Regions from separate parts of the Rossellomorea sp. NS-SX7 genome, predicted to be linked through region 1. Evidence: riboswitches for the same ligand, from Rfam matches in the RefSeq annotation. Region 1 holds a riboswitch; each other region holds the start of a gene.
The links. Region 1 has a riboswitch for S-adenosylmethionine ahead of mtnK (S-methyl-5-thioribose kinase). Riboswitches for the same ligand answer to the same signal wherever they lie in the genome.
Positions count from the first base shown of each region.

Region 2: linked by a shared signal. The riboswitch ahead of ACUXV2_RS07830 (methionine biosynthesis PLP-dependent protein) and the one ahead of mtnK (S-methyl-5-thioribose kinase) in region 1 are both predicted to bind S-adenosylmethionine.
Region 3: linked by a shared signal. The riboswitch ahead of ACUXV2_RS16100 (methionine ABC transporter ATP-binding protein) and the one ahead of mtnK (S-methyl-5-thioribose kinase) in region 1 are both predicted to bind S-adenosylmethionine.

Region 1 is NZ_CM128249.1:1,208,106-1,218,064, reverse strand. Features, by position in the region: gene ACUXV2_RS05920 (aminotransferase class I/II-fold pyridoxal phosphate-dependent enzyme) at 1-799, opposite strand, end outside; gene ACUXV2_RS05915 (carbon-nitrogen family hydrolase) at 920-1,702, shown strand; SAM riboswitch class I at 1,795-1,946, shown strand; gene mtnK (S-methyl-5-thioribose kinase) at 2,055-3,242, shown strand; gene mtnA (S-methyl-5-thioribose-1-phosphate isomerase) at 3,253-4,305, shown strand; gene ACUXV2_RS05900 (DUF2087 domain-containing protein) at 4,349-4,942, opposite strand; gene ACUXV2_RS05895 (methylated-DNA--[protein]-cysteine S-methyltransferase) at 5,083-5,547, opposite strand; gene ACUXV2_RS05890 (PAS domain S-box protein) at 5,562-7,715, opposite strand; gene ACUXV2_RS05885 (acyltransferase family protein) at 7,889-8,914, shown strand; gene ACUXV2_RS05880 (B12-binding domain-containing radical SAM protein) at 9,495-9,959, shown strand, end outside.
Region 2 is NZ_CM128249.1:1,609,440-1,619,398, reverse strand. Features, by position in the region: gene ACUXV2_RS07860 (alpha/beta fold hydrolase) at 1-255, opposite strand, end outside; gene ACUXV2_RS07855 (hypothetical protein) at 886-1,086, shown strand; gene sda (sporulation histidine kinase inhibitor Sda) at 1,113-1,277, shown strand; gene metH (methionine synthase) at 1,378-4,827, opposite strand; gene ACUXV2_RS07840 (bifunctional homocysteine S-methyltransferase/methylenetetrahydrofolate reductase) at 4,808-6,658, opposite strand; gene metC (cystathionine beta-lyase) at 6,677-7,861, opposite strand; gene ACUXV2_RS07830 (methionine biosynthesis PLP-dependent protein) at 7,854-8,975, opposite strand; SAM riboswitch class I at 9,067-9,169, opposite strand; gene ACUXV2_RS07825 (tryptophan--tRNA ligase) at 9,297-9,959, opposite strand, start outside.
Region 3 is NZ_CM128249.1:3,209,929-3,219,887, reverse strand. Features, by position in the region: gene ACUXV2_RS16135 (ArsR/SmtB family transcription factor) at 1-10, shown strand, start outside; gene ACUXV2_RS16130 (arsenate reductase family protein) at 168-524, shown strand; gene gcvH (glycine cleavage system protein GcvH) at 671-1,054, shown strand; gene ACUXV2_RS16120 (YusG family protein) at 1,149-1,385, shown strand; gene ACUXV2_RS16115 (toprim domain-containing protein) at 1,624-1,986, shown strand; gene ACUXV2_RS16110 (thioredoxin family protein) at 1,989-2,309, shown strand; gene ACUXV2_RS16105 (SCP2 sterol-binding domain-containing protein) at 2,570-2,923, shown strand; SAM riboswitch class I at 3,040-3,145, shown strand; gene ACUXV2_RS16100 (methionine ABC transporter ATP-binding protein) at 3,298-4,320, shown strand; gene ACUXV2_RS16095 (methionine ABC transporter permease) at 4,317-4,985, shown strand; gene ACUXV2_RS16090 (MetQ/NlpA family ABC transporter substrate-binding protein) at 5,000-5,821, shown strand; gene ACUXV2_RS16085 (carboxymuconolactone decarboxylase family protein) at 5,951-6,316, shown strand; gene sufC (Fe-S cluster assembly ATPase SufC) at 7,518-8,303, shown strand; gene sufD (Fe-S cluster assembly protein SufD) at 8,321-9,631, shown strand; gene ACUXV2_RS16070 (cysteine desulfurase) at 9,631-9,959, shown strand, end outside.

The sequences.
Region 1 (9,959 bases):
GAAGAATGTTGAGGGCGTCGATCACACTTTTGTTCCCGACTGCGAAGCCCACTCTCCAACCTGCCATATTATAGGTTTTTGAAAGCGTATAAATTTCAATCCCTGTATCCTTTGCACCTTCTGCTTCTAAAAAGCTGACGGGCTTTTTCCCTTCGAAGCCGATTGCACCATATGCAAAGTCATGCACGACGCAAATGTCATGTTGTTTTGCAAATGATACTGTTTCATCGAAAAATGAACGGGAAGCAACCGCTCCTGTAGGATTATTGGGATAGTTCAAAAACATGAGTTTCGCTTTTTCAATGTCCTCCATTGGAATCGTGTCATACTCCGGAAGGAAATGATTCTCTTCTTTCAACGGCATCGTTACCATTCTCGCTTCTGCAAGAGATACCCCCGACAAGTAATCAGGATATCCCGGATCCGGGACCAATACCGTATCCCCGGGGTTCAACAGACACTGGGGCAGTTCGACCAGTCCTGCTTTCCCTCCAAACAGCACAGCCACTTCTTCTTCCGGATCAATATTCACACCATATTCCCTTTTATAAAAAACAGATATGGCTTCCCTGAAGGACTCCAATCCTCTGAAAGGGGAATATTTGTGATTACTTGGTGATTTCACTGCTTGCATCATCGTATTTACGATATGTGGAGGTGTTGGCTGATCGGGATTCCCCTGCCCTAAATTTATTACATCGTGACCTTCTTTCAGTACTTTCTGGACGTTTGCTGTCAATGATGCAAAAAATTGCTGCGGCAGCGAGTTTATGCGCTCTGCTTTTTTAAAGGTTGTCATCTCTTCACCTTCTACACTTTTTTGAAAATTATTTACTTTCAAATTCTAGTCACAAATGATATAACGTAAAGTAAAGATTGTAAAGTATATTTTTCATAGACTTATAAATGAGGTGTTAATTTGATAACGAATATCGGGCTCGCACAAATGGATATAACATTTGGCAATCCTTCTGAAAATAAGAAACGGGTTCAGCAATGGGTAAAGAAAGCGATGGAAGCAGGCTGTGATACCGTCGTATTTCCTGAATTGTGGACGACAGGTTATGATTTAACGAGAATCGGGGAAATCGCCGATGAAGAAGCACAAGATATTTCTGACTTTCTTTCAGAACTGGCCGCGCGCCACTCCATACATATTGTCGGCGGATCAATTGCAAAGAAAACAAAAGAAGGGATTTCCAATACTCTTCTCGTTTTTGATAACAAAGGGAATATGATAAAACAGTATGATAAACTCCATTTATTCAAACTGATGGATGAACATCATTACCTGCTTCCCGGTAAAGAAGATGGCTCATTCACACTGATGGACACTGAGATGGCCGGTATGATCTGCTATGATATCCGCTTCCCGGAATGGTTTAGAAAACATGCCATCGGAGGGGCTAAAGTTGTGTTCGTGGTTGCACAATGGCCAGCAGAAAGGATTACTCATTGGAAGACCCTTTTATTGGCAAGAGCCATTGAAAATCAATGTTTCGTCATTGCTTGTAATCGTGCAGGCAGTGATCCAAATAATGAATTTGGCGGAAATTCATTGATTATCAGTCCCTGGGGGGAAATCATTGCGGAAGGAACCCGCGAAGAAGAGTTAATCGTCTCTGATATCGATTTGAATGAAGTGGAAGAAGTAAGAAAGAAGATACCGATTTTTCAAGACCGGCGTCCTGAATTCTATTAATTTTAAATTTTCCCAAAAATCCATTGACTCTATGTTTCAAAAAATGGTACTATTCAAATCAAACAGCGTGAAGCCATTTAAACTAAATATCACTCTTATCAAGAGCTGGCTGAGGGATTTGGCCCTGTGAAGCCCAGCAACCGACCGTAATACCGTTGTGAAACGGGGCGCAATATGCGCCGGATTATTCCATAAGGCACGGTGCTAATTCCAACAGAAAGAACACCTTTCTGAGAGATAAGAGGCGAATAAGATCCGATCTTTAAGCCTCTTTCCATCAATGAAAGAGGCTTTTCTTATTACCCATATGAAAAGCCTCCAAAATCAATTTATCGATTTAGGGGGAACCATTATGTCAATCAGTCCTGTCACAGGTTATCAATCGTTAAATGAACAAACCGCACTGGATTTAGCAATCAGTCTGAACTTCTTTGAAAAAGGAGCGGAATTGACCTGCCGTGAAATCGGGGATGGAAACTTAAACCTGGTGTTTCAAATAAGTGAAAAAGGCAGAAAAGGAATCATCATGAAGCAGGCTTTGCCTTATGCAAAAGTGGTTGGCGAAAGCTGGCCATTGACGGTGGACCGCGCCAGAATTGAAGCAAATGCGTTGAAACTGCAGCAAACACATGCCCAAGATCATGTCCCCCAGGTATACTACAGTGATGACAAACTTGCTGTCACTGTTATGGAAGATCTAAGTTCCCTGACGATTGTACGTTCAGGACTGATGAGTGGAGTCACCTACCCACTTTTGTCTGAGCATATCGGGACCTTTCTGGCAAACACCCTTTATCATACATCTGACTATGCCCTGCATCCTTTTAAGAAAAAAGAATATGTCAAAACCTTTTCCAACCCTGAACTATGTAAGATTACAGAGGATCTTGTTTTGACCGATCCCTTCTTCAATAGTGAAACGAATGATTATGAGGAAGAACTGCTCCCTCTTCTCAAGGAACTGTGGAATGATTTCAGTCTGAAACTTGAAGTGGCGAAATTGAAGAAAAGTTTTATTACAGAGAGTGAGGCCCTGTTGCATGGTGATCTTCACACTGGAAGTATTTTTGCAGATGAAAATCATACGAAGGTGATTGATCCTGAATTTGCTTTTTATGGACCGATCGGCTTCGATGTCGGTCAATTCATTGCAAACCTGATCTTCCAGGTAATTGCGAGGGAGGACAGTAAAGGAAAAGATGAAATCCTCCAGCACATCACCATTACATGGAACGTTTTCTCAGAAACTTTTTCGAGACATTGGCAGGAAAGCGGAGATGCATACACCAAGGTGAATGGATACTTGGATTATGTATTGAATAAAGCCTTTCAAGACAGTGCAGGATTCAGCGGGTGTGAACTCATCAGGAGAACCGTGGGCCTTGCACATGTTGCAGATCTTGATTCCATTCCAGATAAAGATAAGAGATTACTGGCTAAAAGTACCTGTCTTTCTTTAGGAAGAGAATTGATTCTGAAAAGGCATACGTTCTCAACAATTGAAGAACTTACAGAATTCATACGAAATCATACAACATAAGGAGCCAATCATGACGCACACAACCACCATTCCGACATCATTCATTTTTCGAGATGATCATTTAGAACTATTAAACCAGCAAAAGCTGCCTCATAGAGTTGAATATCTTCAACTCTATTCGCTAAAGGAATTCTATGACGCAATCGTCACATTGAAGGTAAGAGGAGCGCCCGCGATCGGTATTACTGCCGCCTATGGGCTTGCTTTATCCATGAATCGATATGATACAGGATGCCTGGCTGAATTCATGGGAAAATTCAAAGAGGATAAAGATTATTTATTTTCCTCCCGGCCCACTGCAGTAAATTTGGGATGGGCACTGGATTCGTTACAGAATGCAATTGAACGGGCACAGTCTGTCAATGAAGCAAAAACAATCCTTCTGCACTCAGCCATTCACCTTCATGCCGAAGATGAAGTCACATGCAGGAAAATCGGAGAGTATGGCCTACAATTACTAAATGATAAAAGCACCATCATGACCATCTGCAATGCAGGATCAATCGCAACCAGCAAATACGGGACAGCATTGGCACCATTTCATTTAGGGTCTGAACAAGGTAAAACGTTCCATGTATATGCCTGTGAAACACGACCAGTTTTTCAAGGTTCACGTTTAACAACCTGGGAATTGCAGCAGTCAGGTGTAAACGTAACACTAATAGCAGACAGTATGGCCGCACATACGATAAAGGAGAAAAATGTAGAAGCTGTGATTGTAGGGGCAGACAGGATAGCTGCAAATGGAGATACAGCAAACAAGATCGGGACATCAATGCTCGCCATTTTGTGTAACCATTACGATATCCCATTTTACGTGGCAGCTCCTTCTTCTACATTTGATATTACCCTTCCTTCAGGCAGCAGCATCCCGATTGAAGAGCGTGCCCCGGAAGAGCTGACTGAAATAAATGGTCATAGGATTCCCCCTCGGGATACACTTGTATATAACCCTGCGTTTGATGTAACCCCGCATGAATTAATTACAGGAATCATCACCGAAAAAGGCATCCTTACCCCTTCCTATGATGAAAGCATCAGAAAAGTGATCTCTCAATCCTAACAAAAAAACCTTCCTTCACCGGAAGGTTTTTCACATCCAAACATCACTTATATAAGGGAGTGGATCCCCACATTTCCTTTGGATTCAGTTCATAAATACCATTTTCCCTGAACATGAACTGGTGGATGATGAACTCCCTCCTTAAGGTTGCAAAATCGTCATGAAATTGCTTGATGTACTCATTGATTTCTTTTTCACTGTATTTTGTCCCAACCTTCAATCCTTCTACCATGTGTTCAAGCAGGAAAAGTTTCTTCTTTTGTTGAGCAGGTATGGATTTCAATCTTCCATTCTTCTCCATGAAGTTATTCAACACTTTTTGTTTCTCTTTCAGTATTTTATCGTGCATTTCAGGATCCCCTTCCCCTTTATTCGTGAAGCGATCAAGGACACTTGCATGATGCGCCAGCACTTTTTTGTTTAAGAAATAGTAAATCGTATTCTTTTCCCTTCTGGAGTATACGAGATTGCATTCCTTCAGTTTGTTGAGATGATGTGAAATTGTAGGCGCTGTCAACCCCAGTTTTCCTGCGATAGCCCCGACATGCAGGGAGTCCGCTGACAGGAGATGCACAATTTTTATGCGCGTGGGGTCACCCATTGTTTTATGAAAAGCCACTTGTTTATCCAGCTGCAACTTTAATCCTCCTCACTAATTAGATTACCATCTAATTAGATAATAATCTAAATAGATAAAAATGACAATAGATATATGAATAACACCACCTTTTATACAAATAAAAAAAAGCATTTTTCCGTAGAAAAATGCTTTATACATTACTTCGCTTGTTCAAGGTTCAGCAGGATTCCTTTCTTATCTACTTGCTTTCCGGCATAGCCGGTCAATGTATTGTTCTTCCCTATCACCCTATGACAAGGTACGATGATGGGAAACTTATTGGCTTTATTGGCTTGTCCTATTGCCCTGACTGCTTTTGGCCTGTTAATACGTACCGCTACGTCCACGTATGAGCAAGTTGATCCGTATGGGATTTCACTTAACGTTTTCCAGACTTCCTGTTGAAACTCTGTTCCTTGTATTTTGAGAGGGAGGTTAAATTCTTTCCTCTCTCCTCTGAAGTACTCTTCCAATTGACGCTCAGCTTCTATTAATATTGGGTGCTCTGTCTCTGTGGCAGCTTGGTCTTCAGGGGCAAACTCCAACGATAACAACTTGTCGTGATCAGCCTGGATCTCCAAGACACCAATCGGACTTTCCACAAACAGCGAATAGACAGACATGAACGCTCATCTCCTTACATCTTTGGTAAATAGATATGAAAAACAGTGCCTTCTCCTATTTTACTTTCCACTTCTATTCTACCGTTATGTTCTTTTATTATATTAAAGCTTACCATCAGTCCCAGTCCAGTTCCACGTTCTTTCGTCGTATAAAAAGGTTCACCAAGCTTTTTGATCTTATCTCTTGAGATCCCGCTTCCTTGATCCCTTATTTCTATATGGATGAAGTCATTTTCCATTTCATGGATGCCAATAGTGATTTCCCCTCCCTGAGTCATCACTTCAATGGCATTCTTGATGATATTGATGAACACTTGCTTCAATTGGTTGGGTTCTGCGTAAATGGGCGGCAGTCCGTCCTGATACACTTCATTGTACTGAACGTTATGCATGGTGGCCTGTGCACTCAACAATTCAACGGTGTCTTTCATGATCTTTATGAGGTTTGTTTCCTGATACTGAACAGCCTGCGGTTTTGCCAGGACAAGGAATTCAGTAATGATCGACTCGATCCTCTGCAATTCTGATGTAATGACATTAAAGTACATTTCATGATCTTTGCCAACACTGTTTTCCAACAATTGAATAAACCCTTTTAGAGCAGTCATTGGATTACGTATTTCATGGGCAATGCCTGCTGCCAGCTCACCTACCACACTCAGGGTATCTGACTTTCTCAACTGTTCCTGCATCTCTATTTGCTCCGTGATGTCACGGATGATCGTTAAATTGAGATTGGACAGCAAGTTATATTTGGATGATAATTCGATATATTGCAGCCGGTCATCATGTGAACGGAACGTTTTTAAGAAGCTTGACTGCCCCTCTTCTTTTAACTGCACCAAATAATCATGATAAGTCTCGTCATCGGCTTTGATGCTTAATATTTCCCGCACGTCTTTCCCGATTAAATGATCTTTGTCGAGATGTAATATTTTGCTTGCCTCTGGATTTGCATCAACCACGACATAATTATGATTCGTCAGGAATAAACCATCCAATGATCCTTCGAATATTTTCCGGAACCTTTCTTCACTTTCCCTCAGTTCCTTTTCCATCTGGTATCTCTCGCTTACGTTCCTGAAGATCGTCATATTGTAGCCATCCACGGAATGAAGCTTGGAAGTGAACTCCAGATGCTTTAATTGGTTATTGGGCATCAGGAAGAGGACTTCATCCCTTACTGCACCGCTTTTGTACAGCTGCTCCATGACAAGCTCGAACTTTTGGATCTCCAGAGGATAGACGAAGTCTTTGATTCTTTTAGATAAAAGTTCGGATAAAGAGCATTCAAATATCTTGAGAGCTGAGGCATTCGCTTTTAACACTCTACCATCCTGGTCCCACAGGACGATTGCATCGATCGCCTCCTCAAATAACCCTTTGAATAGTTCTTCATTTCTTTTCACCTGAATTTCCATTTGCCTTTTTTCCGTTACATCCCTGAGGATCGCCATATGAAGCTTATGGTGAACAAATGGGCTTGTGGTAAACTCTACAATAGAAATTCCATTGTCCCTTTTGATCGGGATTTCCCCTCTTGCTTTTCTGTTTTTAGAAAGCAGTTCTTTAATTTTATCTATTTTATAATGGGAATTCTCAGGTATGAACGAGCGTACGTTACGTTTAATGATCTCCTTTTTATATAGACCTACTTGCTTAGAAAACGCCTGATTAACATCATTGATATTTCCCTCGAGGTCGAAAAGGATAATTCCTTCCGATGCATTCTGGAAAATATTCGAAAGGAGATGGACATTGAGATGATCTTTTCGTTCGATTTCTTTGGATTTGGTCACATCTTTAAAGTACAGGTACGCATTAGTAGAAACGGATGATTTTTTGAGAATCAATTCTATATGGATGATTTTATCGCATTTAGTATTCATAAGCGTCTCGTCTTCAAGAGACTTTCCTGACTCCATTACCTCTTGATAATGGGCGACGATCGGTGAGGGTACAGATGTAAAAAAGCTGTTGAACAGTTGGCCGGTCAACGATGCAGGTTCAGTTTTCAATATGCTGCATGCTTGATCATTGGCATAACAAATTTTCATTTCATTATTAATGACAAACATTGCCATAGGTGACGCTAAGCAAATCTCCCTATCGACAGGATGACATTCTTCCTTATATAACTGATTTTCCAACTTGCTGCTTTTAGTCATTTCTACATCCCCCTATATTGTTAAAAGACGACTTTCGGCTTAACTGCAATATTGTTTGAATAGTACCTTATGTTATTGGTGATAATTAACAGTGAAATTCAGGTTTCCCACGTTGTATCCTAGGGTAGAAATTTAATTAGCGTATATTTTTGACAAAAAGACGGTGATGATTTATGAAACAACGTGATTCTTATTTTGATAATGCAAAATTCATTTTAATCTTTTTAGTGGTCTTCGGCCACCTAATCCGGTCATATATAGAGAGCGATCCCGTTATCCTCTCACTTTACAAGACGATTTACACATTCCATATGCCTGCTTTCATATTAGTTGCAGGTTTATTCGCAAAAGGGTTCTATAAAAAAGGCTATATAGGAAAACTCGCTAAAAAGTTGATTCTGCCCTATATCGTGTTCCAGCTCATCTACACCATTTACTATTATTTCTTATATGACAAATCATCTTTTGAACTTGATCCATTGAACCCGCACTGGTCATTATGGTTCCTGATCAGCTTGTTCTGCTGGAATGCACTGCTGTACGTGTTTATTAAATGGTTTAAATTCAAGCCGGTGATGGGATTGTCAGCAGCATTTGCTCTCGGACTGCTGATCGGTTTTATCGACGAGGTCTCAACTTATTTAAGTTTATCGAGAACATTTGTCTTCTTTCCTTTTTTCCTATTGGGCTACTATATGAAGAAAGAGCATTTTGAATATTTTCAAACCACTAAAGCTCGTGTTTATGCAGGGATAATGTTCGTACTGGTATTCTTAGGAATGTACTTCGTTCCGGAGTTTTCAGACAAATGGCTGCTTGGATCAAAGCCATATGGAGATTTCGAATGGAATGATGTCATCAGCTTAGGAGTCAGGGCGATTGTATATACCCTGAATATCGTTATGATTTTCAGTTTCTATACGTTTGTACCAAGCAAAGAGCAATTCTTTACAAATTGGGGAAGAAATACACTCTACGTATACTTGCTTCACGGCTTTATTATCCGTTTGTTCAGGGTAAGTGAGATAAAGGATTACATCGACCCCACTGCAAGTCTATTGTTGCTGCTGGCTGTTTCGCTCGTTTTGACGATGATGTTTTCGACGAAGCTTTTTACATCCATTACCCAGCCGATCATTGAGCTGAAATCGACAAAACTTCAAAAGTTCCTCTCAAAAAGAGAGATGAAAACAAGGTAATACCAAAAGCGGAGGCGGCTCGTTCAGCCCCGACAAGCATAAGCTAAATGGGCCGGGAAGGCGTTCTTTGCCTTCTTGGACCATTTAGCTTATGACCCCGAGGGGCTAGCCGCCGCAGCTGGATGATACCAAAAGCGGAGGGGCTTTGACCAGAGGCGACAAGCTTAATGCGATTCCACCGGAAAGGCGTTCTTTGCCTTTTTGGTGGAATTGCCTTATGACCTCGAGCCTCTAAGCCCCGGAGCTGGATGACATTACCTCTACACCGATAAAGGGCTGACCACATATACAATGGGTCAGTCCCTTTTTTTAATATAAGAAAAGCAATATATACCAAAAGTTATGTCAAAACTTATGTTTACACTTTATATAATTCGGAATATTTCTCTAAAATCCTTCCTATTCAAACAATAATTTCGAATTACTTTTAGACAAATATTGAGCTTTTTCTCTCCCTCCGATAAAATGGGTAGAGCAGTCTTCCATACGTTGTTTCACCCATTTTATGAAAGAATGGTTTTATATGAAAAATCATCCAGCAAAAGATGGAATGATGAAATTAAAGAAGGAGTTATTCTTAATGAAGAAAGTCGTATTAAGTACGTTAAATGCAAAATATATTCATACCAATCTGGCCATTCGCTGTCTAAAGGCTTATATAGAGCCCGACTATGAAGCAGAGCTCGCGGAGTATACGATAAAGGACCCGATCCTGAACATTGCTACTGATCTGTTCTCAAAAAAGCCGGATGTCTTAGGATTCAGCTGCTATATTTGGAATATTGAAGAGACAATCAAAGTCATTCAAGTACTCAGAAAAATCCTCCCAGAGGTCAAGATCGTTCTTGGCGGTCCTGAAGTCACTTATGATGTCCCTTACTGGCTTGATCGTTTGAAAGGCGATGTGGATTTCATCGTACTTGGTGAAGGTGAAGAGACCTTTAAACAGCTCCTTGAGCAAGTCCATGGTCAGGAAGATTGGTCTATGGTTCATGGGATTGCCTATTTAGAAAATGATAAGCCTGTCGTAAAACCGCAGCAAAAT
Region 2 (9,959 bases), 400 kb from region 1:
CTGGTCCCAGAAAACTAAAATGAAATGCTTCACGAGTTCTTTTGTATTTGTTGCAATCGTGTAATCCTGCCCCCTGCTTGACACACCTGGGAGCGGCATTGATGGTCCTCCATGGATGAATAATAATATTGGACTATCAATGCTTTCCCCTTGTATTAAGATTGTCTGGGATACTCCGCCGATAGTAATTGTTTCAACACGGTCTATCCCCTGATCCCCAATTGAAAAATCCCTCTTCTTTAACCACTCTGCCATGCATGATCCCCCTTTCACCTCTACAAATGATGGGTTATAAAATCCCCGCAAAAAGAGCTTTCCTTGTTGTTTTTCACTGCGCTTATGAGAATATAGTACTTCATTACTTTATTCCCAAATCCACCTTTATATTTCTGATTTTTCAGAAAACCAAATCTATAAAACTGCTTCTTCTAGTAATTGCCTATAGACGCTGCAATTGGGGAGAGCCACGTTTAAAGCGGGCGAGTTTATCATTCATGAGGTAAGTACCCCTTCCAAAACAGCACCAGCTTCTTCAAATCCACTCCCTTTTCACTACTTCTATTGTACCATTATCCATTATAAAGGTTCGTATTCTATAAAAATTATCCATTCAATTTTCAAAAATGTAAAAGAATTCATTTTAATGTATATTCATTAAAAATTTCATTTGATTTTCGTTATTTTTTCTCGCTTCTACACCTATTAGGGTATATAATGTAAGAAAGGAACTTTTTTTTGAATTTTATGTCGATTTAACGAATTGTCTGTTACAGTATGGATACTCTTCCGGGAGATCTCACAATTAAGAGCCAGATGAAATTTTAAGATAGTATTAAAAGTATGGCTTTTTTAGCCGATGGCCATTTAATTGGGGAGTTGATGAGGATGGAAAGAAAACTATCGAGATCAATGATAGAAGTCCTATCGGTAAAGAGTGCGCGAGAATTCTGCATAAACATGGACATGACGCCGAGTATATCGAATATCTCCATGATAACCGGTTTTTCGGAAGAAAAGATCCTGGAACTTATCGAACTTGACTTTCCAACATGTCCTTCTTCACCCAAGAAAAAAAGCATGATATAAAGGGACCTGAGAAAGGAGCTGGATTTATGAACCGTCTATCCGATTACCACTTGCTTGCTGCATATGACAATAGTGTAAAGCTGCAATTGGACCCCTTGTTCATAAACATGCTCAAACAAGAAATCATTACGAGAAAACTCGATAATCTTAATTTAGAAAAAGTAAAAACACATAAAGAGAAAAAAGAGTAAGCACCCTGTCATTGACAGGGTGCTTTCGAATTTTTTCAGTATGTTATCTGGTATAACAGTTTTCTATCATCATATAGGAAGACTGTGAAAAGCGCCTCCACTAAAGCACATTAAAGTAACGGGCTTCAGGATGGGCAAATACCATCGCCGTAACAGATGCTTCCGGCTCCATCATACATCCATCCGTCAATTCGATGCCGATCCGTTCAGGTTTTAGAAGCCTGAAGAGTTTCTGCTGGTCATCAAGGTCCGGGCAGGCAGGGTAGCCAAATGAAAAGCGCTGACCTTGATAGTTTGTTCGAAAACGGTCCTGCATCGTAAAATCAACCGGATCGGGAAAGCCCCATCTGCTTCTCATCATTTCATGAACTCTTTCCGCAAGTCCTTCAGCTGTCTCCAGTGCCAGTGCCTGAATCGCATGGCTTTCCAGGTATTTCCCTTCCTCCTTCAATACCGCAGCCCATTCTCTGATCCTGCGGCCGGCTGTAACCGCAAAGAAACCGACATAATCCATCTCACCGCTATCTACCGAACGAAGATAATCCGCTAAACACAGATGCTGGTTTCGATTTTGCCGCGGAAAATGAAATCGCTCAATTTCTTTCGTGACGTCATCAGGGTCATAAATGATGACATCATCCCCTTCTGCCTGAGCAGGGAAAAATTGATAAAGAGCTGAAGCATGAATAAGACCCTCATTTTTTGCTTTATCAAATAAATCATCCGTAATTTCCTTGATCCTGAGTGTCCGTTCATCTTCTTCTTCCAGAAGCCTTGTAATCTTCCCTTTGATTCCGAGATGATGACCAAGAAGCATCTGCTGATTAATATAAGGATGAATTTGATTCAACGAAAAATCTTTAATGGTATGGGGCCTTAGATCAGGTGGAACATGTACCTGTACATCTTTTGATACCGTTGAACGGACCTTGACTGCAACCGACGATTGATTTACAGATTCTTTTTCAACACTGTTACTGCCTTCGAGAATCTTCTGTCTGCTTTCTTCTTCCCACTTCTTTCTCGTCCCTTCATCTTGAACCCCATTGATGATGCTTAATCCATCCATGGCGTCTTTTGCATAGAGAACAAGTCCTTCATATTCTTTCGCTATTTTGTTAGTGGTGAATTTCCTTGTCAGTGCCGCGCCTCCTACGATGATTGGCACCGAGATGTTTGATTGCCTCAAATCTTGTGCTGTTACGACCATCTGCTGTGCGGATTTCACCAACAGTCCTGATAGTCCGACAATATCAGGCTTTTCTTTTCTAATCACTTCAATTAATTCTTGCGGCGTGACTTTAATGCCCAAGTCTTTCACTTCATACCCGTTATTGCTAAGGATGATGTCCACCAGATTCTTACCTATATCATGAACATCGCCCTTTACTGTCGCAAGGATCACTTTTCCTTTAGAAGAAGATGATGCTTCATTCTGTTCCATATGCGGCTCCAAAAAGGCGACAGATGCTTTCATGACTTCGGCACTTTGGAGTACTTCTGCCACGATAAGCTGATTATCATTGAATAAGCGTCCCACTTCACTCATTCCATCCATTAAAGGACCATTGATGATATCCAGCGGTGCACTATATTGTTTTAGAGCCAGTTCAAGGTCAGGAATCAATCCTTCTTTTGTCCCTTCGACAATATAGTGAGCAAGTCGTTCTTGGAGTGTCATCGTATTGACGGGTATTTTCACTTCTTTTTTCTTTCCACGATAAAATTCAGTGAAAGCTGCAAGAGTCGCATCCGTTGTTTCAAACAAGAGCTTTTCTGCCTGTTCCACCTCTTCCGCCGGAATGGAAGCGAACCGTTCGAGTTTCTCTGTGTTCACAATCGCGTAATCCAGCCCTGCTTTCGTACAATGATATAAATATACGGCATTTAGCACTTCCCTGCCGACCGGGGGCAGACCGAAAGAGACGTTGCTTATCCCGAGTATGTGCGGACAATCAGGGAGCAGCTCTTTAATTTTCTTGATTCCTTCAACGGTGGCATTCGCCGATCCTATATATTGTGCATCCCCTGTCCCTACAGGAAATACAAGAGAATCGAAGATGATATCCTGTGAAGCGAGTCCGTATTTCCCCGTCAACAGTTCATGGGATCTTAGAGCGATCTCGACCTTTCGCTCTGCCGTCACTCCCATTCCCTTTTCATCAATGGTGCCTACTACCACTGCAGCTCCGTACTTCTTTATGAGCGGAGAAATTTTTTCAAATCGTTCTTCCCCGTCCTCCAGGTTGATGGAGTTGATGATCACTTTACCTTGTGAGTATTTCAAAGCCGTTTCCAGAACCTCTTCATCGGTAGAATCGATGACCAGGGGAACCTTCACCTTTTTCACGACTTCCTGGATAAAGGTATTCATATCTTCCACTTCATCCCGGTCCGGATCGGCCACACAAATGTCGATGACCTGGGCTCCGTTTTTCACCTGTGCCCTTGCGATTTCTGAAGCTTCTTCGATTTTATTCTCGGCTATCAATCGCTTGAATTTCCTTGATCCAATCACATTCGTCCGTTCACCCACCAGGATGGGGCGGTTGTCCTTGTCCTCATATAAAAATGGTTCGATTCCTGATACGGCATGAGCATGTGATTCGTTCGGTATCCTTGGCTGAAATTCTTTTGCCAAGTGAGATAAAGCACGTATATGCTCAGGAGTGGTCCCGCAGCATCCCCCTATTAGGTTCAGCCACCCTTTCTCAAGAAATCCCCGCATTTTTAAGCTGAGCGATTCCGGAGTTTCATTATAATTCCCTTCCTCATCAGGCAGTCCTGCATTTGGATAACAGCTAACATAAGTCGTCGCTAAATTTGAAAGAGACCTAAGATGGTCCCTCATAAATTCTGGTCCAGTCGCACAGTTCAACCCAACCACCAGAGGATTCAGATGTTCAAGCGACAAATAAAAAGCTTCTATATTTTGGCCTGCCAATGTGGTACCCATGGGTTCAATGGTTCCGGATAAAAGAATGGGGACTTCCCTTCCACTCTCTTCACAGGCTGCCCGGATACCCAGGTTGGCTGCTTTCACATTCAACGCATCCTGACTTGTTTCGAGTAAAAGAACATCGACTCCACCATCCAGAAGTCCTTTCGCCTGTATGCGGTAGTTTTCTGCTAATTCATCGAAACTGATCCCCCCTGTTACCGATAACGTCTTAGTCGTAGGCCCCATAGAGCCTGCTACGAATCTTGGCCATTCATCAGTCGAGAAGGAATTTGCCGCTTTTCTTGCAATTTCAGCGGCTGTTTTATTTATTTCGTAGGCTTTAAAGCCTAAATCATACTCATCCAGTACAACGGGAGTACCTCCGAATGTGTTCGTTTCAATCACATCCGCTCCGGCCCGCAGATATTCACTGTGGATATTGTAAATGACTTCCGGAACAGTGAGGACAAGATGTTCGTTACACCCATCAAGTTCCTCACCACCGAAATCTTCCGGAGATAAACTAGCTTCCTGCAGCATCGTTCCCATAGCCCCGTCCAGTACTAATATTTTCTTTCTAAGCTGTCTTTTAAATAATGCGCTGGCCATAAGGAACCTCCTTTTCTGTCCCGGCTTTTCCTTTCATATGCTGAAGCAATTCTATGCTCATATCATAACGGACAAATGGGGTAATCAGATAGATACCGTTAAACAACCTAAGTGCGGTGTCCAATAGTTCCTTTGCAATTTCCATTCCGACTGCCCTTGTATGAACAGGGTCTGTACCTGCATCCTTCATTCTCTTTCTTGTTTCTTCAGGAACCTTGATTCCGGGAACTTCATGGTGAAGGAATTCTGCATTCCTCGAACTCAATAAAGGCATGATCCCGATGAAAATCGGGGTGTCCAAATGTTTGGTAGCTTCATAGACTTGGAATAGTTCTTCCACTCCAAATACCGGCTGAGAAATAAAATAATCGGCTCCTGCAGTTATTTTTCTCTCAAGGCGTTTCACAGACGCATCCAAGTGTCTGAAATTCGGATTGAAAGCAGCACCGACTGAGAATTGTGTCTTTTGCCTGAGTGACTTGCCTGAAAATGATATTCCTTCATTATTTTGTTTGATCAATTCGATCAGTTCCAGACTTGATAGATCGTATACGGAAGCTGCCCCCGGAAAGTCCCCAATCTTGGCGGGGTCGCCTGTAATCGCTAAAATATTGTGGATCCCCAGTGTGTGCAGGCCCATTAAATGAGATTGAAGACCGATCAGATTACGGTCACGGCATGTAATATGAACCAATGGCGTGAGGTCGTATCTTTCCTTTATCATTGTCCCGATGGCGTCATTACTCACTCTCGGAGATGCCAACGGATTATCTGCAAGGGTCAATGCATCAATCCCCTCTTCCTTTAAAGCTTGAGCACCCTTGAAGAACAAATCTGTATCAAGGTGCTTCGGAGGATCCAGCTCGACAATCACCGTCTTCTTCTCTTTCACTTTATGATGCAGGAGCTTTTCTTTTAAAGGCTGAGATGATAGTTGTACTGATTTTTTGGTCTTCACTATTTTTTCCGTCACAGGCACCCTGCTTTTTAATTTCTTTGACACAGCCCGGATGTGCTCAGGAGTCGTTCCGCAGCACCCGCCTATGATCCTCGCCCCTTGTTCACGCAGTTCGTTGCTGATATCCCCGAAATACTCAGGTTCGGCAGAATAATAGAATCTTCCTTCTTCATAGTTCGGCAGACTGGCATTAGGATAAACGGATAGAAAAGCTCCCTTGGGAATCGGGACTTCCTCCAAAGAAGAAACCATATGGTACGGTCCCATCCTGCAATTGATGCCGACAACATCTGCACCGAGCATTTCCAGCTGATGAAGTGCATCTTTAACATTCATGCCATTCTGAAGGACTCCCGTTTCATGCAGCGATACCTGTGCAATGACGGGAAGATCGGTTTCCCGCTTTGCAATTTTAAGGACTGTCGTCAATTCCTCAAAGTCGTAATACGTTTCAAGAAGGATTCCATCGACACCTTCAAGAAGCAAACAGTAAAGTTGTTCCCTGAAGCTTCTTTTAATTTCCTCCAGGGGAATATTTTGCTTGATCGCTCTGATGCCACCAATGGTCCCTGCAACATAGGTGTGATCCCCTGCAGCCTTTTTGGCAAGTCTGGCCGCTGCTGTATTGATTTCTTTAACAGAATCCTCCAGTCCGTAACGTGAAAGTTTTTCATAATTTGCTCCATACGTATTGGTCTGGATGATATCTGCTCCTGCTTCGATATAATCTCTGTGGACCTTCAAGACTTCCTTGGGGTGTGAAAGGTTCAACTCCTCAAAACAACGATCCACTCCGTATGAATACAGGAGAGTCCCCATTGCTCCATCTGCTATTAAAATTCTATCTTTCAAAGATTGTATCAGCGGTTTCACTCGATCCCTCCTTCTTTATTAAAAATTGATGACTTTTTTAATAGGTGCTTCTTTAAGAGAATGAAAAGCCTGGTCAAGGTCCTGTATCAGTTCATCTGCGTTCTCCAATCCGACTGATAACCTCAGCAGACCATTTGTGATTCCCCGTCTTTCTCTTTCCTTTTCCGGCATGGATGCATGCGACATTTTTGCCGGGTATGAAAGGATGGATTCAACTGCACCCAAGCTTACTGCAAATACCGGAATATCTAATTGTTTAGTCAATTTCCTGACTTCTTCTTCACCTTTTAAGCGAAAAGATAGAACAGCTCCAGGTCCTTTTGACTGCCGGACATGGATTTCTTGGCCTTTATGATAGCTCAGTCCCGGGTAATACACTTCCTCCACTTCCTCTTTCGATTCTAAAAAACGGGCAATCTTATAGGCGCTTTCGGATGACTGCTTCAGGCGGACATGTAATGTTTTAAGACCTCTCAATAAGAGCCAGCTGTCTTGCGGTCCCAAAACAGCACCAAATGAATTTTGTAGGAAAGAAAGTCTCTGGGCTATTTTTTCGTTTCCGGTCACAGCGAGTCCGGCAAGTACATCACTGTGACCTGCCAAAAATTTAGTTGCACTGTGCAAAACCACATCCACACCAAGTGATAAAGGCGTTTGCAGCAGAGGGGTCATGAACGTATTATCCAGAAAGGTCAGACAGTCATTGGCTTTTGCCAATTTTACGACCCCTTCAATATCGGTGATGTTAAGTAAGGGATTCGAAGGAGTTTCGATATAAACCACTTTTGTATTGTGTCTGATCGAGCGGGCCACCTCATGAAGATCCCGCATGTCAACAAAAGAATACTGTATACCAAATCGATTCAATACCTCTGTGATCAATCGATAGGTGCCCCCATATACTTCCTCCGAAATGAGGACATGGTCCCCCTGGGAAAGCATGAGGAAACTGGTTGAAATGGCTGCCATGCCAGATGAAAAAGCAAACCCTTTAATACCACCTTCGAGTTCTGCAATTGTATCTTCCAACGCTTCCCTGGTCGGATTTCCAGACCGGCTGTAATCATACGTCCCAAATCGGTCAAAATCATTCTGATGAAAAGTGGTTGCGTGGTACAGTGGTGTAGAAACCGCTCCAGTATGGGCATCGTATCCGTGAGAATGAAGCAGGGAAGTTTGCACTGAGTACGTTTTTTCACTCATGTATAAGCACCTCTCCTCTTAATTGATTGAACACGTTCTCCAAATCTGAAATGATATCCTCCACATTCTCAATCCCGACTGAAAACCTCAAGAGTCGGTTACATATACCGAGTGTAACCCTTTCACCTTCAGGAATATCAGCATGGGTCTGGGTTGCAGGATACGTAATGAAGCTTTCAACCCCGCCAAGACTTTCAGCGAACGTAATCACCTCTAATTTCTCAAGGAAAGGCCCTACCCATTCTTCCTTTGAGATCCGAAAAGACAGCATTCCGCCTCTGCCGGTATATAGGACATCAGTCACGCAATCGTGATGAGTCAAATACTCTGCAATTTCAATCGCATTTTTTTCATGCCTGGCCATTCGCAAGCTAAGGGTTTTCATGCCGCGGAGTAACAGCCAACAGTCAAATGGTGAAAGTACGGCACCGATTGAATTCTGAATGGTAAATAGCTTCTCTCCCAATTCTTCATTTCTGACGATGACCGCACCCGCAAGCACGTCATTGTGACCGCCTAAATATTTTGTAGCACTGTGAACGACGATATCGGCACCTTCTGTAATTGGCTTTTGCAGGATTGGCGTGTAAAATGTGTTATCCACAATCAGCAATAACCCGTTTTCTTTTGCGATGGAGGAAACGGTGGAAATATTGGTTTCATTCATTAATGGATTGGTTGGAGTCTCGATGAATATCGCTCTGGTCTTTTCGTTTATCTTCTCGACAACACGGCTTTCTTCATGAGTATCCACGAAATGAAACCTGATACCATATTGACTTTGATACTGTAGGAATAAACGATAGCTTCCCCCATATAAGTCCTGGGAGACAATTAATTCATCTCCAGATGAGAATAGGCTCAGCACAGCCTGAATGGCTGCCATTCCCGAGCTGAAGGCAAAAGCTCTATTGCCTTCCTCCAAAAGGGCGAGTGTATCTTCCAGAATGGACCTGGTGGGATTTCCAGTCCGGGAATAATCAAATCCTGATGATTGACCGATCCCCTTGTGCTCATATGCCGTTGACAAGTGAATGGAGGGACTTACAGCTCCTGTCCCTGCGTCCGTACGATTTCCTGATTGAACGAGAATGGTATCGATGTGTTTTTTCATATTTTTCACTCCTTTTCTTATTTAACGAAAAGGGATATAAAAACAAAAAACCTTCTTATCAATATAAGAAGGTTTCAGTCGTTCATTCTCCCTCTTATCGTCCAAGTTGAATTCAACTTGCTGGAATTAGCACCATGCCATAGCTGGTTGCTGAGGTGTCACAGGGCCAGTCCCTCTACCTCTCTGGATAAGAATCTATTTGGTTTTATGGAAATCAACATTCACTTTGCTAAAATAACTTCTTCATAACTTACAACATACTTTATTAAATGTCAATGAAAATTATGAATACTTTAAAAAATACATCAATTCATCTGAAGGTTATTGCAAGCCGATTTTTATTTTTACTTCTTCCAAAAACGGCCTGGCTTTCTGTCTTGCTTTTTCCGCACCTGCTTGTAGAATTTCATTAAGTTTTTCAGGTGTTTCCATTAATTCATTATACTTTTGCCGCGGCTCTTCCAAGCGTGCATTCATCACGTCAAACAGTTCTTTCTTCGCTTGGCCCCATGAGATTCCAGATGTGAAACGCGACCTCATTTCATTTATTTGATCTTCTGCAGCAAACTCTTTATATAATGTGAAAATGATGGAATCATCCGGATTTTTCGGTGCCTCAGGCGGCGTGGAATCCGTCTTGATCTTATTGATCAGTTTTTGCAGTTTTTTCGGTTCCTCGAATAATGGAATGGTATTGTTATAGCTTTTACTCATTTTTCGACCGTCCAGACCCGGGAGAACAGCGGTTTCTTTCTCGATCACATGTTGGGGCAGAGTGAATGTATCACCATAGGTATGATTGAAATTCTCAGCGATATCCCTTGCGATTTCAACATGCTGTATTTGATCCTTCCCGACTGGAACAAGGTCAGTTTGGAAAAGCAGGATATCCGCAGACATTAATATCGGATACGTAAATACCCCCATATTCACACCAGTATCTGATTCTCTCCCTGTGTGAGCATTTTCCTCGACAATGGACTT
Region 3 (9,959 bases), 2.0 Mb from region 1:
CTGTGAATAAACTTTCTGCAAAAGAAGGAAAATAACGAAGGTTGTCGAAATTAGTCTAATAGATGTATCACTAACTCAGGGAACGGTGAATTACCTTGTTTCCAGTTCCCTGAGTTTTTAATATCCAAGGATTTATTCTAACAGCAAAATCGAAAGGTGGTGGTAACATGTCATTGTCTTTTTATTCATATCCTAAATGCGGGACTTGCCGGAAAGCAAAGAAATGGCTTGAAGACAATAACGCAGATTTTAATGAAATACATATCGTTGAAAATCCCCCGTCCAAAGACGAGTTGAAAAGTCTGTATGAAAAAAGCGGGCTGCCGTTGAAAAAGTTTTTCAATACGAGCGGGAAAAAGTATCGTGAGCTTGGATTGAAGGATAAAGTGAATGATGCTTCTGACGAAGAGCTGCTTGAGATCCTGTCATCAGACGGCATGCTGATCAAACGTCCGATCACGACAGATGGTTCAAAGGTGACGGTTGGATTCAAAGAAGAAACGTTTGAAGACACTTGGAAATAAGGGTCAATTCATATTGTATGAGCTGCAATTGGAAGGTCCTGTAACAGCGTATAAAAAGTTTTGAAGGAAACACTTTGTTTTCTTGCTTTTTTATAAAAGAGTGTGTCAATATTAGGTTGTATACCAAGTATTTGGAGGGATTTGAAATGAGTACACCGAAAGATCTTCGCTATTCTGAAGAACATGAATGGGTCAAAACCGAAGGGGAAAAAGTACGTATTGGAATTACTGCATTTGCACAATCTGAACTTGGCGATATCGTATTCGTTGAACTGCCTGAAGTAGGCGACGAAGTAACGGCTGACGAACCATTCGGAAGCGTTGAATCAGTTAAAACTGTTTCTGAGCTGTATGCACCGGTTACAGGTAAGGTTGTTGAAGTAAATGATGAACTTGCTGACAGCCCTGAGTTTGTAAACGAGTCTCCTTATGAAAAAGCTTGGATGATCGTAGTTGAACCAACTGATGCTGGAGAAGTGGACAAGCTTATGACAGCAGAACAATATGAAGAAATGATTAACGAAGGTTAATAACATGAAGACACCTTGAGTATATTCTCGAGGTGTTTTGTTTTTCATTTGGGGCATTCTAATGGTAGATGCCATTAAAGAAAGGATGACCCCTATGACGCTTGAACCAAAGAAACTCGATGTCACAGACCGTGTGACCGGAAAACTTAAAAATGGAGAACTGGAGTTGTATCTCGATAATCAGCCGATCGGCAGGATGGCTGTGCCTTTAGAAGGGATATCTATGGAGCCTAATTACGAAGCGAGAGAAAATAAGATCTTTCAGAACTACACCGCCACAGAAGGAAATGAAGCACGTTATACTGACTGCGATGAAGGCGGATGGTGTTAATTTCCGATAAAGGGTGCCAGACTTCTCCTGACAGAACTGGCACCCTTTTGTTTATTTTCACTAAACTCGAGTAAGCAATAGGCAACTTTGGACCTCAATGACTCTTCATATAGGTTTCAGTCTTTTTTCTTTCTATTTCCAAAAAAAAATGAGAAGATATAAGTAAGTAGTGGACATCATCTCTAATTAATTGAATATACTATCCTAATCTTATTTTCTGAAAGATAAGGTGATGACAATGTTTGAAATTGGTGATGAAAAAGTAATCATCGTAGAAGGTACAACGGATAAACGAAAAGTTGAAGGCATCATTAAAGAACCGATCGAGATTATCTGTACAAATGGAACCATCAGCATTACAAAAATGGACGAACTGATTGATTCGCTGGAACAAAGAGATGTTTATATACTGGTTGATGCCGATCATGCAGGAGAGAAGCTGCGGAAACAATTCAAGCGTGAATTTCCGGAGGCAGAGCACCTATATATCGACCGGATGTATAAAGAAGTGGCCTCTGCGCCTGAATATCACTTGGCCTCTGTACTGATTGGTGCCAATATTGATGTACACACGGAATATCTGGAAAAAAGGATGAGTTGACGTTGAATGAGGTAAGTAGTACAAGCGCGCTATATGATTCCATAAACACACATGAGCTTACGGCCGTGTATCTCTACACCCCGATGTGTGGGACATGCCAGGTAGCAGGCAAAATGATGGAAGTCGTGAAAAAGCTTCCGCAATCCTTTCATTTTGATAAAGTCAATTTGAATTACTTACCACAGTTTGCAGAAGAACAGTCGATTGAAAGTGTGCCTTGTTTGATTCTATATAAAAATTCTGAGGAGAGGGAAAGGATCTATGCCTTTCAATCTGTTCCCTATCTATATGAAATGTTTAAAAAAACGGAGACCTTTGGATAAAGGTCTTTTTATTTTGTGTTTTTCGTGCGAGGCACCACACGCGCTGCAATAGCTGGAATAGGGAAAAGCTTTCTACAAACTAGGACATATTTCTTGGGAAATAAATAGAAATTGCTCGGAATTTATATTCTGAATATTCAAAACTGTCTATTTCGACAGTAATTCAAGATCTGTTCAAAATCATGTCGAGCGACTAAAAAAGGATAAAATACCCATAAGTAGAATTAAGTAGTAGTAAGAAGATTCGCGGGAGGGTATTTATGAAAAATTATTTAGAGACGTTAATTGAACGATGTCATTCGAAGTACCATCTGCAGCTGTTATTTCCTTCAGAACCATTCATTCTTGAATTTAAATGTAAAGATCAGCGCTACACCATATCCCTGTCAAATACAAGATGCTCTATTATGGAAGACGAAACTGAAAGCGAGCCTCAATTTGTCATTGATGGAAATGAAGAAATGATCATAAGTGTGTTGAAAGGGCAAGAACTTTTGTCTCGAATGGTTGAGAATGATCAACTGTCTGTCAAGGGAGGTTACCGGCCTCTGCTGTTCGTCGAGTCTGTTTTGTGGCTGACAAGATCCACGAAAAAAGAAACTGTTGAAATATAGCGATTACTCCAATCTTCTGAAAAAAAGAATTGACACCCCATTTACGTGGTGATAGAATCACTTTTGTAGCAAATTTTCTGAGACTTTACACTCATTAACTTAATATATAAGACTTACTCTTATTAAGAGTGGTGGAGGGACGTGCCCTATGAAGCCCGGCAACCGTCAATTTTATTGAAATGGTGCCAATTCACTCAAAGCTCATGCTTTGAAAGATAAGAGGAAGGATAGTCATATGATTATGCCTTTCTGCTTATCTGCGGAAAGGTTTTTTTTGTTTCCTAATGTGCCTGGCGCCTGCATTGTCGATGAGAGAAGTTTTAATTCTTATTATAACGGTCGTTTTACTAAAGAAAAGAAAGGAGATTGGCAGCATGATTACGATCTCAGACGTGAAGAAAATTTATCAATCTAAAGCAGGGCCCATTTCAGCAGTGGATGGAGTAAATCTCTCCATTCAGGAAGGTGAAATTTTTGGGGTGATCGGCTACAGTGGTGCAGGGAAAAGTACGCTGATCAGGATGTTGAACGGACTCGAGGTTCCGACTGAAGGAGCAATCGATGTAAACGGGCAGACTGTGTCAAAAATAAAAGGCAGGAAGCTACGTGAAGTAAGGCAGTCCATAGGGATGATCTTTCAGCACTTCAATTTATTATGGTCAAGAACAGTCCTGGAAAATATTCAGTTTCCTTTGGAAATAGCAGGTGTTTCCAAAAAAGAACGAAGCCGAAGAGCCAATGAGCTGCTGACATTGGTAGGACTGGAAGGAAGAGGGGATGCGTACCCTTCACAGCTGAGTGGAGGCCAGAAGCAGCGTGTCGGGATTGCAAGGGCACTGGCGAACAACCCAAGCGTGCTTCTCTGTGACGAGGCAACTTCTGCACTGGATCCGCAGACGACTGATTCCATCCTCGACTTATTGGTCGATATCAATAAACGCCTTGGGCTGACGATCGTTCTGATCACTCACGAGATGCATGTCATTCAAAAAATCTGCCATCGTGTGGCAGTCATGGAGAATGGAAAAGTTGCAGAGCTGGGGGATGTACTTGAAGTATTCCGTAATCCTCAGCAGCAAGTAACGAAGCGTTTTGTAAAAGAAGTATCACAGGATCAGGACTCAGAAGAAGTGGTTGAACAGTTGAGCAACCGTTATCCAACAGGGAAAGTACTAAAGTTCACTTTTGTGGGAGAATCGACCGGTCAGCCGTTGATCACATCGCTGATCAGGAGGTTTGACCTTGAAGTGAATATCCTTCAAGGGCAGATTTCTCAAACACAAAAAGGAGCATATGGCACACTGTTTGTTCATTTGGACGGAGCAGAGCAAGAGCTCAGGGCAGCGCTCCAGTTTGCTGAAAGCCAGCTGGTGAAAGTGGAGGTGATGGCAGGATGATGGAAACTCTATTTCCAAATGTCGATTGGGAAAAACTTTGGGAAGCAACGGCAGAAACCCTCTATATGACCGGGATGTCTGTTCTTATCACATTTGTATTAGGTATCATTCTCGGGATCCTATTATTTTTGACTTCCAAAGAAAATCTGTGGGAAAACAAGCTTACTTACACAGTAACAAGCTCTGTGGTGAATGTATTTAGATCTATTCCCTTCATCATTTTGATTGTACTGTTGATTCCGTTTACTAAATTCTTATTGGATACGATCCGCGGAGCAAATGCTGCTCTGCCGGCATTGATCATTGGAGCGGCACCGTTTTACGCCAGAATGGTCGAAATCGCGCTCCGGGAAGTGAATAAAGGCGTAATTGAAGCTGCCAAAGCAATGGGGGCAAAGACGAGTACGATCATCCTGAAGGTTCTGCTGCCGGAATCAATGCCGGCTTTAATTTCAGGTATAACGGTCACAGCCATTGCACTTGTAGGTTATACAGCGATGGCAGGTGTCATTGGAGCGGGTGGACTCGGGAACCTTGCTTACCTGGATGGTTTCCAGAGAAGCCGTGAAGATGTGACACTGGCGGCAACCATTATGATCTTGATCATAGTGTTCGCCATTCAAATCATTGGTGATTTCTTTACAAATAAATTAGACAAAAGATAAAGGAGAGAAACAACATGAAAAAATGGGTAGCAGGAGTCATTGCAGCAACAAGTATTTTTGGATTGGCAGCATGCGGTAGTTCAACTGGAGGAAGCGAGGAGCAGAAGGAATTGGTGGTGGGAGCTTCAAATATCCCGCACGCAGAAATCCTTGAAGAAGTAAAGCCGATTCTTGAAGAAAAAGGAATCGAATTGAAGATCGAAACGTACCAAGATTACATCTTGCCTAACAAAGATCTGGAGAACGGCGACCTGGATGCCAACTACTTCCAGCATATCCCGTACCTGGAATCTCAAAAAGCAGAGCACGGTTATGATTTTGAAAACGCTGGCGGTATCCATATCGAACCTATCGGTGTGTACTCCAAGAAATATGATTCATTAGAAGACCTGCCTGAAGGTGCGACGATCTTGATGAGTAATTCCGTGGCAGACCATGGGCGTATCCTTACCCTCCTTGAAGAAAAAGACTTGATCACGCTCAAAGATGGAGTGGACAAAACGAAAGCAACGCTTGAGGACATTGAAGAAAATCCAAAGAAACTGAAGTTTGATTACGAATATGAAGCGGCCCTTCTGCCTCAATTGTATGAAAATGAAGAAGGCGATGCTGTATTGATTAATTCAAACTATGCGATTGATGCAGGTCTTAATCCGTTGAAAGATTCGATTGCAATTGAAGATAAAAACTCACCTTACGTCAACGTAATCGCCGTGAATAAAGGCGATGAGGACAAGGAAGAGATAAAAGCATTGGTTGAAGCTCTCCGTTCTGATGAAATCCAGGAGTTCATCTCGAACGAATGGGATGGAGCAGTCGTCCCTGTAAAAGAATAAATGAAATGATGAGAACCCGCGGCGCGCCGTGGGTTCTTTTTAGTGCGGAATGCATTTTGATAACATAAAAATTCGACGAAACGACCATACTATTTTCGATAATCTAATTCGAAAATGGAGCTGAATGCGATGCAAATGGAACCAAGAAACACAACAGAAGCTGCACTTCATGATTATAAAATGGGGCTTGGGATATTTACGGAGAAAATGCCTGAGCTTGCGGAGCATTATAATACGTTCACTGAGCACTGCTTTAGAGAAGGTGTCCTTACGAAAAAAGAGAAGCAGCTCATCGCTCTCGGGATCAGCCTATATTCCCAGGATGAATACTGTATCATCTACCATACCAAAGGCTGCCTGGATGAAGGATGTTCAGAGCAGGAAATCCTGGAAGCGGTCGGCGTCACTGCGGCATTTGGAGGCGGGGCTGCAATGAGCCAGGCTGTGACACTTGTTCAGCAATCCGTGCAGGAACTTAATCAATTGAAACAATAAACAAGAAGGCGGAAGGGGCGCAATCATCGAACCTTCCGTTTTTTTTTTTGTTTCTTCTATATATATGGACGGTGGACTACCCGATGTTTTTCTGTTTAATCGAATAATGAAAATAAAGGAAATTCGACAAGTTGCTCGTATATCAGAAAAGTGGAATGTAATTTTTAAAAGTGGATTGTATATTACAAAAGTGGAATGTATTTTTAATAAATGGAACGATAACCTTCGAAAGTCGCATGTATTTCATTGTTATAAGGCATGAAGCATTGAAAACAACCCAAGTTGATAGGTGACGACTACTTTTTTAAAGGAAACAGCACTTTTTGAGGATTTTTATTCGCTATTTACTTCGTTTATCAAAGACAGGCGTCGACATCCGCAGAAATCGATGTCTGCCACAAAGATCAACAGCTGCACATTAAAAAATGCCTCAAATAAAAATGTAAGCGCTTTATCTTTATACAAGCATCTGGATATTTACTAACTTACCTATTATTTGCTAGTATAATGGCGGAATTTTGTGAAAACTTAATGATACCCTCTTGTAAAAATCTTCTGTATATGATTTTTAAGAAAAAATGAAGAAATTCGGGTTTTGTCTTCAAAAAGAGGGGGTAGTATAGTTATAAATGAAATGAAAAAACTGAAAGGAATGATTCATTATCGACTCTCTTGAGGGTTTGACGTACACAAGTGAAATGGAAAAGGCGATGCATAGTGCCCATGGAATTGGATACGAGGTGTACAAACGAAAGCATGATGTCAGGATGCAAGTAGAGAAACAAAGAGAGCAGGAATACAAGGAAAGCCGAAGAATGATTGCGGCACTTGATAGAAAAGTGCATGCTAATATATAATAAATGTAAAGAAAAAACCAGTGTTGACTCAACACTGGTTTTTTTCATGAAGGTGGCAATCTATATCAAATGAGCCTCATTCAGATAACGGATGATCATGTAATTTCTTCCTATTAATATAGGAAGAAATCCGGACAGGCTCCTTCAGTGGAAGGCACTACATTTTTCTGATGTTTTCAGCAAACAATAGTGAAGGAATTAATGTCTGGATATCCATGTCCTCTCCTTCTGAAAAAGTTGATTATACCTTTTATTTGTTATAAGATTGTAATGATAATAAATTGAGAATGAGTAAGGGTCTACATCCTTACATTCATTTTATAAAGTCACGGAGGTATTTACACATGGCAGGTTCTACTTTAACAATTAAAGATCTTCATGTTGAGATTGAAGGAAAGGAAATCCTGAAAGGGGTTAACCTTGAAATTAAAGGTGGAGAAATCCACGCAGTAATGGGACCGAATGGTACAGGTAAATCTACTTTATCTTCAGCTATCATGGGTCACCCTAAGTATGAAGTTACTAAAGGAAGCATCACGTTCGACGGCGAAGACGTGCTTGAAATGGAAGTAGACGAGCGTGCACGGGTAGGTCTATTCCTTGCTATGCAGTATCCAAGTGAAATCAGCGGTGTTACAAATGCGGACTTCTTGCGTTCGGCAATCAACAGCCGCCGCGAAGAAGGCGATGAGATTTCACTGATGAAATTTATCCGTAAGATGGATTCCGAAATGGAATACCTTGAAATGGATCCGGATATGGCACAGCGTTACCTGAACGAAGGGTTCTCCGGCGGTGAGAAGAAGCGTAATGAAATTCTTCAATTGATGCTGCTTCAGCCTAAGATCGCGATCCTTGATGAGATCGATTCAGGTCTTGATATCGATGCCCTTAAAGTGGTATCAAAAGGAATCAATAAGATGCGCGGAGAAGAGTTCGGCTGCTTGATCATCACTCACTATCAGCGTCTTCTTAACTACATCACACCAGACCGCGTACACGTCATGATGCAAGGACGTATTGTTAAATCAGGCGGTGCGGAATTAGCACAGCGTCTTGAGGCGGAAGGTTATGACTGGATTAAGGAAGAGTTAGGAATCAAAGACGAAACTGTTGGCCAAGAAGCGTAAGTGTTAGGGGGATAATAATGACTGTAGAAACGAAACTATCAGTAGATCAGGACTATGTCAGCTCCTACTCAAAGCAGCTTGGAGAGCCAGAATGGTTAACGACCCTTCGTACAGATGCCTTTACTAAAATGAAGGATCTTAGCCTTCCGGTTGCAGATAAGACGAAAATCACAAACTGGAACTTCACTTCATTCAAGAAGCACACAGTGGACAGTGATTCGTTCTCATCATTGAGTGAGCTGCCAGAAGAAGCAAAAGCACTAGTTGACTTAGACAGCAAAGATCAAAGCTTATATATACAAAGAAACAATACACCTGCTTTCCTTTCATTATCCAATGAATTGAAGGATAAGGGTGTCATTTTCACAGATATCTTCACAGCGGTAAAAGAACACAGCGAGCTTGTTCAAAAGTATTTCATGACAGAAGGCGTGAAAACCGATGAGCACAAGCTTACAGCTCTTCATGCAGCATTGATGAATGGAGGGGCGTTCCTTTACATTCCAAAGAACGTAGAACTGGCTGATCCGATTCAAGCAGTTTATGTTCACGACAATGCTGAAGTTGCCATGTTCAACCACGTATTGGTGGTTGCGGAAGACAACAGTTCAGTGACATATGTCGAAAACTATATTTCTACAACGGATGTTGAAGACGGCGTATACAATATCGTGACCGAAGTAGTTGCGAATAATAATGCCAAAGTGTCCTACGGTGCAGTGGACAATCTTGCAAGCGGATTGACGACTTACGTGAACCGCCGTGGTGTTGCAGCCAGGGATGCCCGCATCGAATGGGCGCTCGGACTGATGAATGACGGTGACACTGTCTCTGAAAACGTGACGAACCTGATGGGTGACGGTTCCTACGGTGATACAAAGACGGTGGTTGTCGGCAGAGGCAAGCAGAAGCAGAACTTCACGACAAAGATTGTTCACTTCGGCAAAAATTCCGAAGGTTACATCCTTAAGCACGGCGTCATGAAAGATGAAGCTTCTTCCATCTTTAACGGAATCGGTAAAATCGAACACGGTGCATCAAAGTCGAACGCAGAGCAGGAATCACGCGTATTGATGCTGAGCGAAAAAGCACGCGGGGATGCAAACCCGATTCTTCTGATCGATGAAGATGATGTAACGGCAGGGCACGCAGCTTCAGTCGGACGCGTCGATCCGCTTCAGCTTTACTACCTGATGAGCCGCGGTATTCCGCAAAAAGAAGCAGAGCGTCTTGTCATTCACGGTTTCCTTGCTCCAGTGGTAAACCAATTGCCGATCGAAGGAGTTAAGAAACAGCTTGTCGAGGTAATCGAAAGGAAAGTAAACTAATGGATGTTAAAGAGATTCGAAAGCATTTTCCGATTCTCGACCAGGAAGTCAACGGACATCCACTCGTTTATTTAGACAGCGCGGCTACTTCCCAAAAGCCTGTGCAAGTGATCGAAGCAATCAACGATTACTATCGCGGCTATAATTCCAACGTCCACCGCGGCGTACACACGCTGGGGACTAGAGCGACGGATGGCTATGAAGGGGCCCGTGAAAAGGTTCGTAAATTCATCAACGCTGCGTCTACTCAAGAAGTCATTTTCACACGCGGGACGACAACTGCGATCAATACTGTAGCGGCAAGCTACGGGCGTGCGAATCTGAGTGA